DNA from 2 places in the Paenibacillus sp. 01T442 genome. Region 1 is predicted to be linked to the other one. Evidence: riboswitches for the same ligand, from Rfam matches in the RefSeq annotation. Region 1 holds a riboswitch; the other holds the start of a gene.
The links. A riboswitch is a leader RNA that binds a small molecule or an ion and turns the genes downstream of it on or off. The one in region 1 is predicted to bind cyclic di-GMP.
Positions count from the first base shown of each region.

Region 2: another riboswitch for cyclic di-GMP. It lies ahead of AC1DLM_RS27640 (hypothetical protein); the one in region 1 lies ahead of AC1DLM_RS02250 (methyl-accepting chemotaxis protein).

Region 1 is NZ_JBFTPF010000001.1:528,984-535,929, forward strand. Features, by position in the region: gene AC1DLM_RS02245 (amino acid adenylation domain-containing protein) at 1-526, opposite strand, end outside; gene AC1DLM_RS02250 (methyl-accepting chemotaxis protein) at 611-2,353, opposite strand; cyclic di-GMP riboswitch class I at 2,508-2,592, opposite strand; gene AC1DLM_RS02255 (YciI family protein) at 3,022-3,372, shown strand; partial or broken gene AC1DLM_RS02260 (sigma factor) at 3,393-3,590, shown strand; gene AC1DLM_RS02265 (RNA polymerase sigma factor) at 3,702-4,601, shown strand; gene AC1DLM_RS02270 (hypothetical protein) at 4,598-4,741, opposite strand; gene AC1DLM_RS02275 (SDR family NAD(P)-dependent oxidoreductase) at 4,854-5,603, opposite strand; gene AC1DLM_RS02280 (hypothetical protein) at 5,751-5,954, shown strand; gene AC1DLM_RS02285 (hypothetical protein) at 6,160-6,426, shown strand; gene AC1DLM_RS02290 (pectate lyase family protein) at 6,646-6,946, shown strand, end outside.
Region 2 is NZ_JBFTPF010000058.1:21,968-29,620, forward strand. Features, by position in the region: gene AC1DLM_RS27610 (metallophosphoesterase family protein) at 1-646, shown strand, start outside; gene AC1DLM_RS27615 (hypothetical protein) at 995-1,216, shown strand; gene AC1DLM_RS27620 (O-methyltransferase) at 1,272-1,907, opposite strand; gene AC1DLM_RS27625 (THUMP domain-containing class I SAM-dependent RNA methyltransferase) at 2,044-3,183, shown strand; gene gloA2 (SMU1112c/YaeR family gloxylase I-like metalloprotein) at 3,550-3,945, opposite strand; gene AC1DLM_RS27635 (exopolyphosphatase) at 4,016-4,930, opposite strand; gene AC1DLM_RS27640 (hypothetical protein) at 5,046-5,351, opposite strand; cyclic di-GMP riboswitch class I at 5,470-5,563, opposite strand; gene AC1DLM_RS27645 (MDR family MFS transporter) at 5,680-6,903, opposite strand; gene AC1DLM_RS27650 (TIGR01777 family oxidoreductase) at 7,093-7,653, shown strand, end outside.

The DNA.
Region 1 (6,946 bases):
CATACGCCAAATCATCCGGAGTGATGTTTGCATCCTCGAAACTGGTCTCGTCTTTCTCCAAACAATTCTCTATCGAAATGGGGGTATCGACACCTAACGTAAGACATAACTCTGCAGCGCTTTCGAGGTGGCTCATCTTCATAATGAGTTGTTTGCAACTAGCATTTTGTACAATATACCGATTGCGTTCGATAGGATGTTCCGGGTCAATGGGGACATAAATGCCGCCCATTCGCAATATCCCAAGAATGGAAATGACGGTTTCGGGACTGCGCTCCATATAAATACCGACAAAATCACCTTTGCGGCAGCCGGCATTGGTCAATGCGTTCGCAACCTGAGCGCTCTTTTTGAACAAATCTGCGTAAAGAATTTCATTGTTACCGTGAGAGATTGCTGATTTACTTGCATACCTCGTTGCTACGCGCCGAAAGATGGATGATATCGTTTCTGTTGCTGGGTAGGCTTCGTACGTATTGTTGATTTGGCTGTAAATGGACGGTATTTCTGTGACGAAATTAAGCATAGTCTCTCTCCTCTATGTTTGAACTATGTTATTGGAACGGATTACACAACGACAAACGTTGTGTAATCCGGAATTCCTAACCATTTATTTCATCTCTATTTCAAATTTACCTACCATATCGCTCAATTCCTCTGCAACCGTGGAGAGCTTGCTAGCGAAAGTTGAAATGCTTTGTAAGGAAGATTCCTGAGTCAGAACCGAATCCATAATTTTGTTTGTACTTTGTGCTGTTTTTCTGGAAATACCACCCAATTCGCCCATCATGGCAGTCACCTGCTCTGTACTAGCAGACATTTCTTGTGTAGCGGATGAAATATCTAGAACCTGATTAGATACGACCTGCGATGCGTCGAGAATATTAGTAAAGGATTCACCTGTGCTTTTGGCAATTTCCATCCCTTTTTGGGTTTCATTTGTACCTTGCGTCACGAACGTAACTGTGTTTTGTGTTTCCGATTGAATGTCGGCAACAAGAGTTTCAATCTGACTTGTCGAATTTTTCGATTGATCAGCAAGCTTACGAACCTCAGCGGCTACAATTGCAAAACCTCTGCCATGTTCGCCAGCTCGAGCGGCCTCAATACTTGCGTTTAAAGCAAGTAGATTGGTTTGCGCAGTTAGGTCTTTAATGAGATTGAGAATATTACCTATCTCCTCCGATTTCGATTCAAGGAGCTTGATCGTGCCTGCGGTAGAAATCGAGTTCGTATTGATGCGACCCATTTGATCCGATATCGTCTGAGCGGCCATATTGCCTTCTTCGGATAGATTTTTCATAGCATGAGAAGCATTGGCAACTTCGGTCGCGTTTTGAGCGATGACTTGCAAAGAAGCTGCAATTTCTTCAACTGATCGTCCGCATTCTTCTGTAGAATTTTTTTGCTGGTCGACATGCGTATTCATGTCTCTGATTTCTGTTGTGATCAGCTCAATGCTGTGACGATTGTCTTCAGTGATGCTGAACAGTTCGTTGGAAGCGTCGGATACACTGGAAGCTGTTTGTTTAATACTTGATAATATTTCACGAATATTAGAAAGCATCATATTGAATTTTTGATTTAATTCGCCGAAACCGCCGTTTTCCTCCAATGTGAAATTGAACTTTCCGATAGAGGCTTGTTCAATTCCACGCATTAATTGGTTGATCGGCATAAGCGTTCTTCTTGCCACCCAATATTGCGCCCCGTTGCAAATCACCAAGGCGATTAAGAGTAAAATGATCGAACTCAGGAGGAACGACTTTTGAGCATCGGGAATCACTTTTGCGTCTACATCCACGCCAAAGTAAGCTGCAACATTGCCACTATCGTCAATAATTGGGTAAAGAACGCTGACCCAAGTGCCGTAATCATCTTTATAGTAAGAAGTGAAGGTCTCGGTTTTGGTTTTCAACATGTCTTTCAAACCGTTGACGATCCCTTTCGGTTGCTCATACATATCTCCGATGTTCAAACCTGCTTCTTTAAAAGCTTTAACAACGTGACTCGGGAACGAAATCAACGATGTTTTATTCCCATCCGCTAACTCAACCCCAAATATGTAAGCTTGCGCTACATTGGCATTGAAGGCAGTGTAACTATCAAATAGCTTGGTTAATCGTTGCTGCTCGCTTGCTTCATAGCTTTTATCACGTAGTGCACCCTGGACGTCTTTATAGGATATACCTTGTGCCCACACGGATGTCATATTATGGGTCTGCGTTCTCAAAGTATCTGTTAAAATTTGATTCTGAAAATAAGCGCTGATGGAAATAAGCACTACCCCGATGACTAGCAAATTCAACATCGAGAATAAAAGATTTTTGCCGAAATAGTTCTTGGTCTTCAATTTAACTGCACTCCTTAGATGCTATTTGTATTGACATAAAACGCTATAATCTGTGAATATCCCCCCATTCTTCGACATTTTTTGATAATTTCAGTAGGGATAGAGGCATAAAAAAGCCTATCCCAAGGTGTTCGGGATAGGCTTACTATCACAAACTGGCGGTTTGGCAGCCATAGCTTCGAAGCTTTAGGCCCATAACTTTGCGCCCTTACCTTTCGATAAGTTTGCCATTTACAGTTAAAATATCTGACAATTTATGACTATTATAAATTATTGATACATTACTGTAAATACCATGTGTATATATGTATTGTAAACAAATTGTGACATATGCGACTTTCAGGTGATACATAAGGATCATAAGACGACTTGTCACATAGGAAAATTGCATCAGGTGTTTCAACTGTAGAAGCGGCCTTCGCCACTCGTAGCCCGTTGTTGATTCGAATTATGGATACATACGAGACTGTAATCACCTACGGAACTATCCTAATATGTGGTATTATTTTTTTACATAAGTAGGAAGAAGAAAGATTTATTACATAAGGAGAACGATTAGTGATAGTGCAAAAATATTTTTGCATGATGTAGAAATTCATCGATCTGGATCGTCATTATAGTGAAGTCATGAAACAACCCCATTATGAATGTTGAGAGGAGCAATAACCATGAACTACACACTGCTTATGTATGAAACGACAGAGGATTTCGCCAAACGAAATGATCCGATTCACAAGGAGGCATATGCCGCAAGCTGGGCCCATTATGTTAAAGCAATGCTCGATTCCGGCATTGTTGTAAACGGTGCAGGTCTGCAGGCACCGGAGACCGCGACTACGCTTACCTTCAGGGGTGGTGAAATGTTGGTTCAGGATGGGCCGATCACCGAAACCAAGGAGCATATTGGCGGTTTGATGGTTATCGACGTGCCGGATATGGATACCGCATTGGAATGGGCGGCACGGTGTCCCGGCAGCTCGGTTGAAGTCCGCCCTAACTTGCACCCGGTTACGCTATGAGCGCTATGCATGCTGAGCAAATGATTGAACAGACGGCCCGTGATTCCTACGGCCGTCTGGTTGCTTTTCTGGCTATGCGCTGGCGTGACCTAGCCGCAGCGGAGGATGCGCTTGCCGACGCTTTTCTGGCCGCGCTAGAATCATGGCCTGCGACCGGAGTACCAGATAAGCCGGAGGCCTGGTTGCTAACGGCTGCGCAGCGCCGACTGATCGACGGTACCCGGCATGCCCGTGTGCATGCCGGTGCGGAGCAGACTTTGATCGCGATGGCGAATACTACGCAGCAATGGCCCGAACTCGAAGCGTCTTTTCCTGATGAACGGCTCAAGATGCTGTTTATTTGCGCCCATCCCGAAATTGATCCAGCCGTGCGCACACCGCTCATGCTCCAGTCCGTCCTTGGCCTTGACGCAGCCCGCATTGCTTCTGCTTTCGTTGTTAAGCCTGCGACGATGGGGCAGCGGCTTACTCGTGCGAAAGCGAAACTGAAGAGCGACGCTATTATTTTCGACATGCCCGGAAAGGACGAATGGCCAGAGCGTCTTAAATCTGTGCTTGAAGCTGTCTATGCAGCTTATGGAAGTGGCTGGGATGATGTGGTCGGCGTAGATCCACGTCGGAAAGGACTGGCCGAAGAAGCAATTTTCATGGGAAGATTGGTCTTACAGTTTATGCCAGGGGAACCGGAAGCGTTGGGGTTGATGGCGCTTATGCTGCACTGCGAAGCACGCCGCCATGTGCGGCGCAATGAGGCAGGTGACTATGTTCCGATAACCGAACAGGATTATTCCCGTTGGTCAATCACGATGATTGAGGAAGCGGAGCATTGCCTTCGTGTTGCCGCGCAAGGGAACCGCATCGGGCGGTTCCAGCTTGAAGCGGCGATTCAATCCGTGCATGCCCAGCGTGCCTGGACGGGCCGAACGGAATGGGAAGCAATCGCGTTGCTGTACGAGGGGCTCGTGGGTATCGCTCCAACGATCGGCGCAATCGTCGGCCGAGCGGCAGCCGTTGCTGAGGCGCGTGGGGCCGAAGTGGGGATGGCACTGCTGGAAAAAATGCCGACCGAAGCAGTCAAGAGCTATCAACCTTATTGGGCACTGAGCGCCCATTTGCTCAAGCGGATGAAGAGGTTCGAAGAAGCTCGAACCGCATACGGCAGTTCCATCGGACTGTGTATGGATCCTTCCATTCGCGCGTACCTGGAGAAGCAAGCTGGAGAATGTTAGTCAAGTCTATCTTCTCTAGCTTCGACTTCGCCATTCATTTGATCGGCATAGGCACGCATCAAATCGTAATCGTGATTAAACTCGGATTCTGCCGTGCGTGAGTCTTCTTGCTCTTGAGGGAATGTTGTCTCATCCTTCAAATTGCTCCCCCCTTCCTTTATTAGGGATTAGGATTACCTATATCCAATTTGTTATCCATTCCCTGTCATGGAGCGATTTAGAAAGCAGATAGACAGTTAGGCATTTAGGCAGTTATTCCTCTATGTACATCATTTTAACGGTCATACCGCCATCTATCGTCAAGTTCTGGCCCGTAATGAATCCAGCCTTCTCGCTAGCCAAATAAAGACAAGCCTCTGCAACATCTTCTGGCCTGCCTACTCGGCCTACTGGATGCTGGCTTTTATCCACTTCCGTGTGGGAAAAGGTGCCCTCATCCCTTACTTCAATCCACCCTGGAGATATCGCGTTGACACGAATACCGTAGCCGCCTAAACTGATGGCCATCGCATGGGTCAGTGCAGAGATGCCTCCCTTGGAGGCTGAATATGCCTCGGTATTAGGCTCAGACATAACAGCTCTAGTCGACGAGAGATTAATGATGGCGCCGCCACTTTCTTGTGATTTCATGATGCGGGCTGCAGCCTGTGAGCAGTGAAAAGTACCTCCCAGATTTACGGAAATGACCCGCTGAAACTGCTCAGCGCTAAGCTCCAATACATCGGTATTGTGCATGATCCCTGCATTATTCACCAACACATCGATGCTTCCCAAAACGGAAGACGTACGTTCCATCCATTGCTCAACCTCCTCAATCTTGGAAACGTCGACCTTCATGAAGAGGGCATCATCCGTAAAATGGCGCAGAAGCTCTATTGTCTCTAATCCTCGATCTTGATGAATATCCGCTATGGATATGCCATACCCTTTTTGTGCAAAAGAAAGTGCAATGGCTCGTCCGATGCCCTGACCTCCACCGGTAATGACAGCGATTTTTCGCATATGAATCACCTCTATCTCTATTTTCCAACAGTGTAACACAACTGCTGCTTTAACATACCTGTCTCCTCTTGACTCTGACACTAATGTTAACGTTTATACTGAGATTATCTCGAGTAGAAATCTGCCTGAAAGGAAGTAGGATACGTTATGACGATTACGCAACAAGAAGAAATCATGATTAAAGCTCTTCGTGAAGCAGCATTGCCTCCATTATTTGTGCTCATACGAATTAGAAATGAGATTGCAAATGACACTATCAATGTCGAGGAGAGCCGTAGAGATGACGTGGTGAAAACATTAGAACAATACATCGCTCCACTTTGGGAAGATTATCATAAAGATCGAAAATGAAAGCCGCTGAAGGATGACGGTAGATAACAAGGATATTGTGAACGTCGCTCCGGAAGGATGCGGTGGCAAGTCGATCTTTTGGATCTTATTGCTATTGCACAGAGACCCTCAGCCTATTGTTGGGGTCTTCTTTGTCATTTAAGGAAAAATATGGTATGTTGTGAATGATTGGAATACCGTATTGACCAATAGGAGTGTGGTGACAATGCAACAGACTTCTGATTATCTGTTTATGGGTTCTTTAATTTTTTTGGTAATAAGCGTCCTCATATTTTTTGTGGGAAGTGGAGGCATGTCTAGTTATAACAATGTTTCCAATGCCACAGGTGCTTTAACCGATTTACAAATGAATCATGATCACAAAAAAATGTTGGATACGCAAAACAATCGGTTAGTTAGACTTTTAAAATCCTATCTATTTTGGATTCCTGTCGCAGGAATCATTGTTTCTATTGTGTTATCTAAAATGTAGGGGGCACGGATCCCAGTATTTTGAAGAATTGTAGGAAGTATCATATTTCTCTCCAATAATCATTAGCTCAGAAAAATGGAAAATATGAGCAAATGATTGTTTCGGAACCTCTTTCCAAACTGATAAGCTGAGTCTGAGCTTGGATGAGGCAAGGGGGGATGCGTAAACTTGTAAGCGGTTTCTGATACGTTATAACAATATTACGTGGGAGGAATTACATTGAAAAAAAGTGTTTCAAAGGTAACGAGTTATGTTTTATTGTTTGCTTTGGCGCTATCTATTATCGCAAGTGGAGTGGCGAGTAAAGCCGTACATGCTATCGGTGTTTCGATTACGGGCAGTGGAGGCTGGAATGAGACGGCCTTTGTAGAATGGTCACCTGTAAGCAATGCTCAAGGCTATAATGTATATGTTAAACCTGCAAGTGCTGCAGATTCGCAATATAAACAAATGGACACGCAATTAATCCGACAATACCCTTCCAAATGGAGAGCTGATGCTGTAGGGCTTGCAGCTGGAA
Region 2 (7,653 bases), on a different contig from region 1:
TTGTGAAGCCGTTGTGCAAGGCAACTGGGATCTCGGCATCACAATGCCGCAGGAGCTTCCTGCTGGCATGTGGCAGCAGCAATCGCTTGGAGAGGAGCGTCTAGCCTATTTGAAGCAGCTTCCCTTCTCGATCGATGTGATGCTTAGCGGGAAACATATTCGCTTGTTCCATGCGTCGGCTCAGAGTGTCTTTCATCGATTGAAACGGGAAGCTTCGAAGAATGAGCGACTAGCGATGTTTGAAAATACGGAAATGACCGGAACCCCTGTCGATGGGACTGAGCCGGATATCGCCGGTTACGGGGATATTCATATTCCTTATATGTTGACGTTGAGCAACCCTTCGGAGAGGGGCGCGCTGAGCGAGAGCCTGACAGAGCAGAGTGCACAAACTGGGCAGCGCAGCGGGCTGATGCTGTTCAATGTGGGCAGTGTGGGCGTTCCCTACGACGGCATACCTCAGGCATGCTACTGCGTGATCGAGGGAGAGACGGATCCTGCGGTTCCAGCAGGGGTTGCGCTGCAATTCGTGCGGGTGCCCTATAACATTAAGCGAGCTGTCCAGATGGCGTACGACGTTCAGATGCCTGATAGTCGAAGGTACGAGTTGGAGATTACGACAGGACTGGTGCATTTGAGTGATTAAGTTGGTGCTCCCACTTATACCTACACCTACACCTTCCCGCTGCCCAACAAGATAAATGGAAAATATCCAGTTATTATTAGCTCAAAACACCCATTTGCTCAAATAACTGGATTTTAGGAGACTAATTTTGACTCTTTCCTTCATTTCCTCGGAAAATTGAGAATTTACATGTACTTTTTCCATTTAATTCATACTTTCATCATATATCCCGAAAATTAGATGGAGGTTTTCCATTTATTCGACAAGCCTTGCGAATAGGGAATGATTTTACCCTTGGATGAAAATCATTGGAAATTTATTCCACCATATGCTAATATAAGTGCATGATGGAAAGTGAGGATTATCTGAATGAAGCTAAATTGGCGTAAAATCATACTGATTATCGTTTGTGCCGAATGTTTGTTTATCTACTGGAACAGCCTTAGCACGATGAGCTTCAAGAAGCAACGTACAACAACTCACCTCGCACCTGCCAAGCAACCTCAGGTACCCATAACACAAATTCAACCACAAATGAAAGATACGAAAAGGATCGATTTTGATTTACATACGAAGGATAAAGCATCCTAACAAGACGAAAGAGCGATCAGCTGCTAGCAGCGAATCGCTCTTTTTCTCAATTCATTTATTTCACACGGGCTAAAGCTAATCCATCATACGCCGGTAGTATCGTACTTTCCAGCCTCTCATCTGTCGCAATTCGCTGATTAAACGTTCGCATCGCTTGAACGGAAGCCTTCGTTTGCTTCTCATCCACAACTTTGCCACGCATCAATGTATTATCGCCAGCAATGATTGCACCTGGATTCGCCAGCTTGATCGCGCGTTCCAAATAGTTCGGATAATTCACTTTATCCGCATCAATAAAGAAGAAATCGAAGCGCTCGCCCCGCTCCAAGAGCTCGTTCAAGTGATCTAGTGCTTCGCCAATCCGATACTCAACGAAATCACCAAGACCGGCGTCGGTCACGTTACGCTTTGCCACATCCGCGAAATCTTGTTTTAGCTCCAAGGAAATGAGTTTTCCGCCCTCTTTTAACCCTCTCGCTAAGCAAATGCCACTATACCCGCCTAACGCTCCAATTTCCAACACTCGTTTCGCACCTATCATCGTAACCAGCATCGTTAATAATCTGCCATATCCTGGAGCGATAGAAATCTCAGGCATGTTGTGAGCTACAATAACTTCCTTCACCCGAGTCAGTACGGCATCTTCTTCATATAGACCTTCCATATAGCTTTCTGCAGTGATCGTTTCCATGTATTTGTCCTCCTAAATTCGCATCGTATGCAGGTACTTTGCAATACCCGTTTGTAAGTGTAACCTATTTGTCCTATACTTGTTAATTGTATGAGTTTTATGAGCGTTGTACAACCCGGATGGAAGGACTATACCTATGCCACAAAAAATTGAACTAATCGCCACTTGTCCGATGGGACTTGAGGCTATCGTTGCCCGCGAAATCCGTGACCTCGGCTATGAGGAAATGACCGTCGAGAATGGACGCGTCCGTTTCTTTGGTGACGAATTGGCCATCTGTCGGACGAACCTTTGGCTGCGAACAGCCGATCGCGTCCTCGTACTAATGGGGCAATTCAAAGCAACAACCTTCGATGAGCTTTTCGAAGGCACCAAAGCTCTCGCTTGGCCAGACTGGATCCCGAACGATGCCGAATTCCCTGTCGAGGGGCGATCCCATAAGTCACAATTATCCAGCGTTCCCGCTTGCCAAGGAATCGCTAAGAAAGCTGTCGTTGAGAAACTGAAGCAGCGCTATGGCACCGAATGGTTCCCCGAGAACGGAGCTCGCTATGTGATTGAAGTCGCGCTGCTGAACGATATCGCTACGCTAACCATCGACACGACCGGCCCCAGTCTTCATAAGCGCGGCTACCGCAAGCTCGTGACCGAAGCGCCGCTGAAGGAAACGATGGCGGCCGCTTTGATCCTGTTAAGCCGCTGGAACGTCGACCGGCCGCTCTACGACCCGTTCTGCGGGTCGGGGACCATCCCGATCGAAGCGGCGATGATCGGCTGGAACATCGCGCCAGGCCTGCGGCGCAGCTTCCCTAGTGAAGCTTGGGGAAACATTCCCCGCAAGCTGTGGGACAAAGCCCGCGACGAAGCGTTCGACGCGGTGAAAGACAACGTGCCGCTGCACATTGTCGGCAGCGACATTGACCCTGCTGCCATCGAAGTGGCAGAGGCGGCCGCCAAGGCAGCTGGACTGACGAAGCAGTTCCAGCTGAAGGTTGAGCCCATCGCCAAAGCGCGCCCGCGCGGCGACTATGGCTGCCTGATCACCAACCCGCCGTACGGCGAGCGTCTTGGTGAAGCACCGGATGTTGAGCTGGCGCTGCGCGAGCTCGGTGCATTAACGCGGCCAATGCCGTCGTGGAGCCTGTTCATCCTAAGCCCGAGCACACAGCTCGAGCATTATATGAACCGCCGCGCCGATAAGAAGCGTAAGCTTTTTAATGGACGGATCGAATGTAATTTATTCCAGTATTTAGGACCGTTACCTCCGCGCAGGTAAGACACGTAGCATACAAATAAATGAAACAGCGGCAGCGAGACTTTACGTCTTGGCTGCCGCTGTTTTTGGATTGCACTTACGGAGGTATCCCGTTTCTCCATGCCAAGGTAACGGACATGGAAGCCCCTATTCGATGAAACATCGCCGATTCAGAATTCTAACGGACACTATCGCGGCTATTAACCGTTTTTGGAGGAAATATGCACGCGAAATGGGCCAATAAGAGCTCTAGGGTCCGTTACGCGCAAAAAGAAATGAATTATAGGACAATAACGACACTGGCGGCCGTTAACCATTAATCTGACTAATCGATCTACGATTTTTTAGTCAGCTGTCCGATCTACTTCGGCCCGCTCAAAATTTCACCTATCCAACAATCTCCACCAATTCCAACGGCAATCCATCCGGATCCGCGAAAAACGTGTACAGATTCCCAGTAATCGGGTCAACCCGCACTGGCTCAACCGGAATTCCTTTGCTTTCTAGCTCTTGCACACTTTGCTCCATATTAGCTACAACGAAGGCCAGATGACGTAGCCCCCTCGCTTCAGGTTGATTCACGCGCAGGGGTGGATTCGGGAAAGAAAATAATTCAATTTCCTGTGCGGTAGCCCCAATGCGCAAATCCAATTTGTACGAGTCTCTTTCAGCGCGATATGTTTCGTGAATGACGGTAAGTCCGAGTAAATCAACATAGAAATGCTTCGATTGCTCGTAATCCGAACAAATAATCGCAACGTGGTGCATCTGTTTTAAGTCCATGGATGACAACCTCCTTACAAAGAAAAACCGCACGCTGGGCTGCTCCCCCGCTGCGGCTTGTCCACTTATTTTAACCTGCTGCTTGCATCGTTTCAACGATTTTGTTCAGAACCTCGTCAGCTTGCCCATAATCCACTTGGCAAGTCCCTGCAGCATGATGCCCACCGCCGCCATGTTGAAGCATCAAATCCCCAATGTTTGTTTGTGCGGTGCGATTGACAATGCTGTGCCCGCAAGCGAATACGCAGTTTTGTTTGTTTCGACCATCAACAATCCAAATCGAGGTGTTTTGCTCCGGATATAGGGCATAGACCATGAAACGATTCCCCGGATAAATCGTCTCCACATCGCGAAGATCCGTAATGACGACATTTCCCTCAACCCGTGTATAGGTTTGCAGCATGTCCCGGTATAGCGCATCTAGTTCAAAATAACGAGCTACACGCTCTTTCACATCGGGTAACTCCATGATCTCACCAACGGATTTCGTTGCACAATGCTCCACTAGATCCTCCATCAACTGATAATTACTGATGCGATAATCCCGATAACGACCTAATCCCGTTCGAGCATCCATGATAAACGAAAGCAAATCCCAACCGCTCGGATTCAAAATATCTTCTTTGCTAAACTGCGCGGAGTCCGCTTTATCTACACCTTGCATAATATCGTCGATATCGCCGAAGGTTTCTTTCCCACCATAGTAATCATAGACAACTCGTGCAGCACTTGGAGCAAGTCGCGTTTCACCTTTGTACGTTACGGATTCCCCCATCCGTGTGAGTTCACTGGAATGATGATCGAACCATAAACCACATCCTGGAACGTAGGGTACATTTGCCAAAATATCATTCTCCGTAACCTCAATTAAGCCGTCCTGCATATCTTTGGGATGGACAAACTTCATTTCATCCACCATATTTAATTGTTTGAAGAGCATCGCGCATACTAAACCATCGAAATCGGAACGTGTGATCAATCTCATGCCATGCATCTCCTTTAATGTAGTTCTTAAGAACTATGAAATGTGATGGTCATATTATATCAGCTAGTGTCGTTAGGTGACAATGAGCGATTTCAAAAAAAAAAGAGCGATTCACCTAGATAGGCTGAACCACTCTCAATTTGGATGATAGACATTGCAAAAGTCTTGTGACAAACCCTTCGATTTGAGCCATCGGAGGCATTTTCACAGAGAGCTTTACTTCGCCTTTCCAGTAAAAAATCAGAATGCTATTGTTTCTCCCGTGAAACATCTCAACATCCCAACACGCTTCGTTTAATGCATACTCTTCTCGGTTAATCATAAGCTTAGGTCCATCCGTGGATGGCACCAAACGTGCAACATGGTTACCGCATAACGATGTTGCTTTCTGTTCATCCTGGAATTTAACTTCCGATTTCATGCCGCTAGGGCCTCCTTTGTACGTGTCATTCCATTTGATTCATTTGCTTCGCTATGACAGAGAAAAAAACCCACCGTAGTGAACCGACTAGAGGGGTTCTGAAGTGAATTCCCAATCGTTCGGCGGCTGGCTGGCTGCTTGTCCTTTGCAGGAGAAGTAAGGCCCCTGTAGCTTTGCGTCACTGGCTTTCGCCAGCTTTGCCTTTGTCGAGATGACATGCACAATCATTTTAGATGAAGATTTCAAAATAATACTTGCTATACTCTTAAGGATAAGGGATGACGATTTGAAATCGAATAGTTCGAAGGAACTATTTTTACGAAATTCATCATAATATTTGCATTTTCGACGTTATTTTCACTGTTTTTTGACGTTTCGTGCCTCTCCAATAGAAAATCGAGCCAATCATCGACAAAATAGCGATCACAAGAAAGAGCGTGCTGCCGCCAAAGGAAACCAATAGAAAGCCGCCAATCCATGGCCCCATAAAGTGACCTATGTTCGTTAATGTTTGAGCACCGTAGTACGTTCCTCGCATATGTTCAGGAGCTAGCTTATCTATCAACATGTTCGCGGCAGGATAGTTCAAAATTTCACCAAACGTGAAAATTCCCATCGAAATAATCAGCCATGTCAAAGAGTGTGAAAACGCAAATCCGATATCACCTAATGCGAACATCAAGTTGCCAACAACAATAGCCGTTAGAGGTGAATACTTTTCTGCCCATTTCCCCAGCGGAATCTGCATCGCAATAACAACAATGGCATTGGCGCTCATGAGAATGGCGAACATTTTGACCCCATTAGCAAAATCCCTTTGTAAGTACTGCGACAACGTCACCATCACCTGTGAATAACCAATGGCTCCGATAATCCCCCCGATTATATACAAACGGAAGGTCATATCCTTACGAATAACACCTATCGCAGAACGGAAAGTAACGATGGCTTTCTTCTCACCTTCGATTTTCTTAATCCCGAATTTAATTAGAAGGGCGTAAAGTGTCACACCATAGATTACATAAATAATCCCGGTCAGCAGGAATGGCAAGGCTCCGTTCATAGTTGCAAAGAAAGCTCCCAGCAAAGGTCCAACAGCTACACCAACGTTAATCGCCATATAGCGGAGTGAAAATACTTGCATCCTTTTGGACGGCTCCGTTAAATCTGCCATTAGCGCTTGTGACACAGGCTCATAGAATGAGCGGCACAGTCCATTGAGCATATTGAGCAGCATAAATAAGACCGGTAATTTTACAACACTGAATCCGAGGAATACGACTCCCCAGCCAAAGAGTGCCGCGAGCATAATGACTCGACGTCCGAATCGGTCTGACAACGTACCACCGATAAAACCGCCAAACGTTCCAGCTAATGCCCCCATTCCAATTACAATACCAATGAGCCCAGGGCTCATATCGGAGTGCTTCGCCAAATAGATTGCTAGGAACGGTAAACTCATGGAAGAAGCAGCCCGAGCCATGACCGTACCTAAGATAAGCGTATGTACGATAGGATGATAGGCTTGAAGAAATTGACGCATTCGATTCATAGACGATGACTCCTCTCGCTGACACACGAATTACCCTATGGTTAATTAATAACCAAAATCCAATTATACACGAAAATAGCGAATTGTGTCGTCATTTTAGACTGGAATGTTTACCTTTCTCGATCGCTTTCTCCTTGATGGTATTTATTGGATGGAGTATCTATAATAATGATATGGAGGTGCTTGCATATGAAAATAGCGATCACAGGCGGCAGTGGGTTTATTGGAAAACGTTTAATCACTTACTGGTTGGGACAAGGTCACGAACTTATTAATATATCACGCTCATCTTCCAAGCAGATACCAAGTGTCAGAACGATAACATGGGATCAGTTAGAGCAAAATACGGAATCTCTTGCAGGTCTTGATGCAATCGTAAATTTGGCTGGTGAATCCATCAGTCAACGGTGGACGAAAGCGGCTAAGACGCGAATTTTACAATCCCGATTGCAGGCGGCTGAGCATGTAGCCAAGCTTGTCGCGAAAATGGATCCAAAGCCAAAGGTCGTTGTGAATGCTTCCGGCATGTCGTATTACGGTATTTCGGATTCAGATACCTTTGATGAGACGAGTCCTTATCGAGAGACGGACTTCCTAGCCAGCGTAGTCAAGCAATGGGAAGCTGCGGCTGATTTAATCCAAGGAACACGTATCGTGAAGGTGCGGGTTGGACTGGTGTTGGATAATAAAGAAGGTGCGTTCCCCAAGATGGCACTTCCTTATAAGCTTGGAGTAGGCGGCACAGTTGGC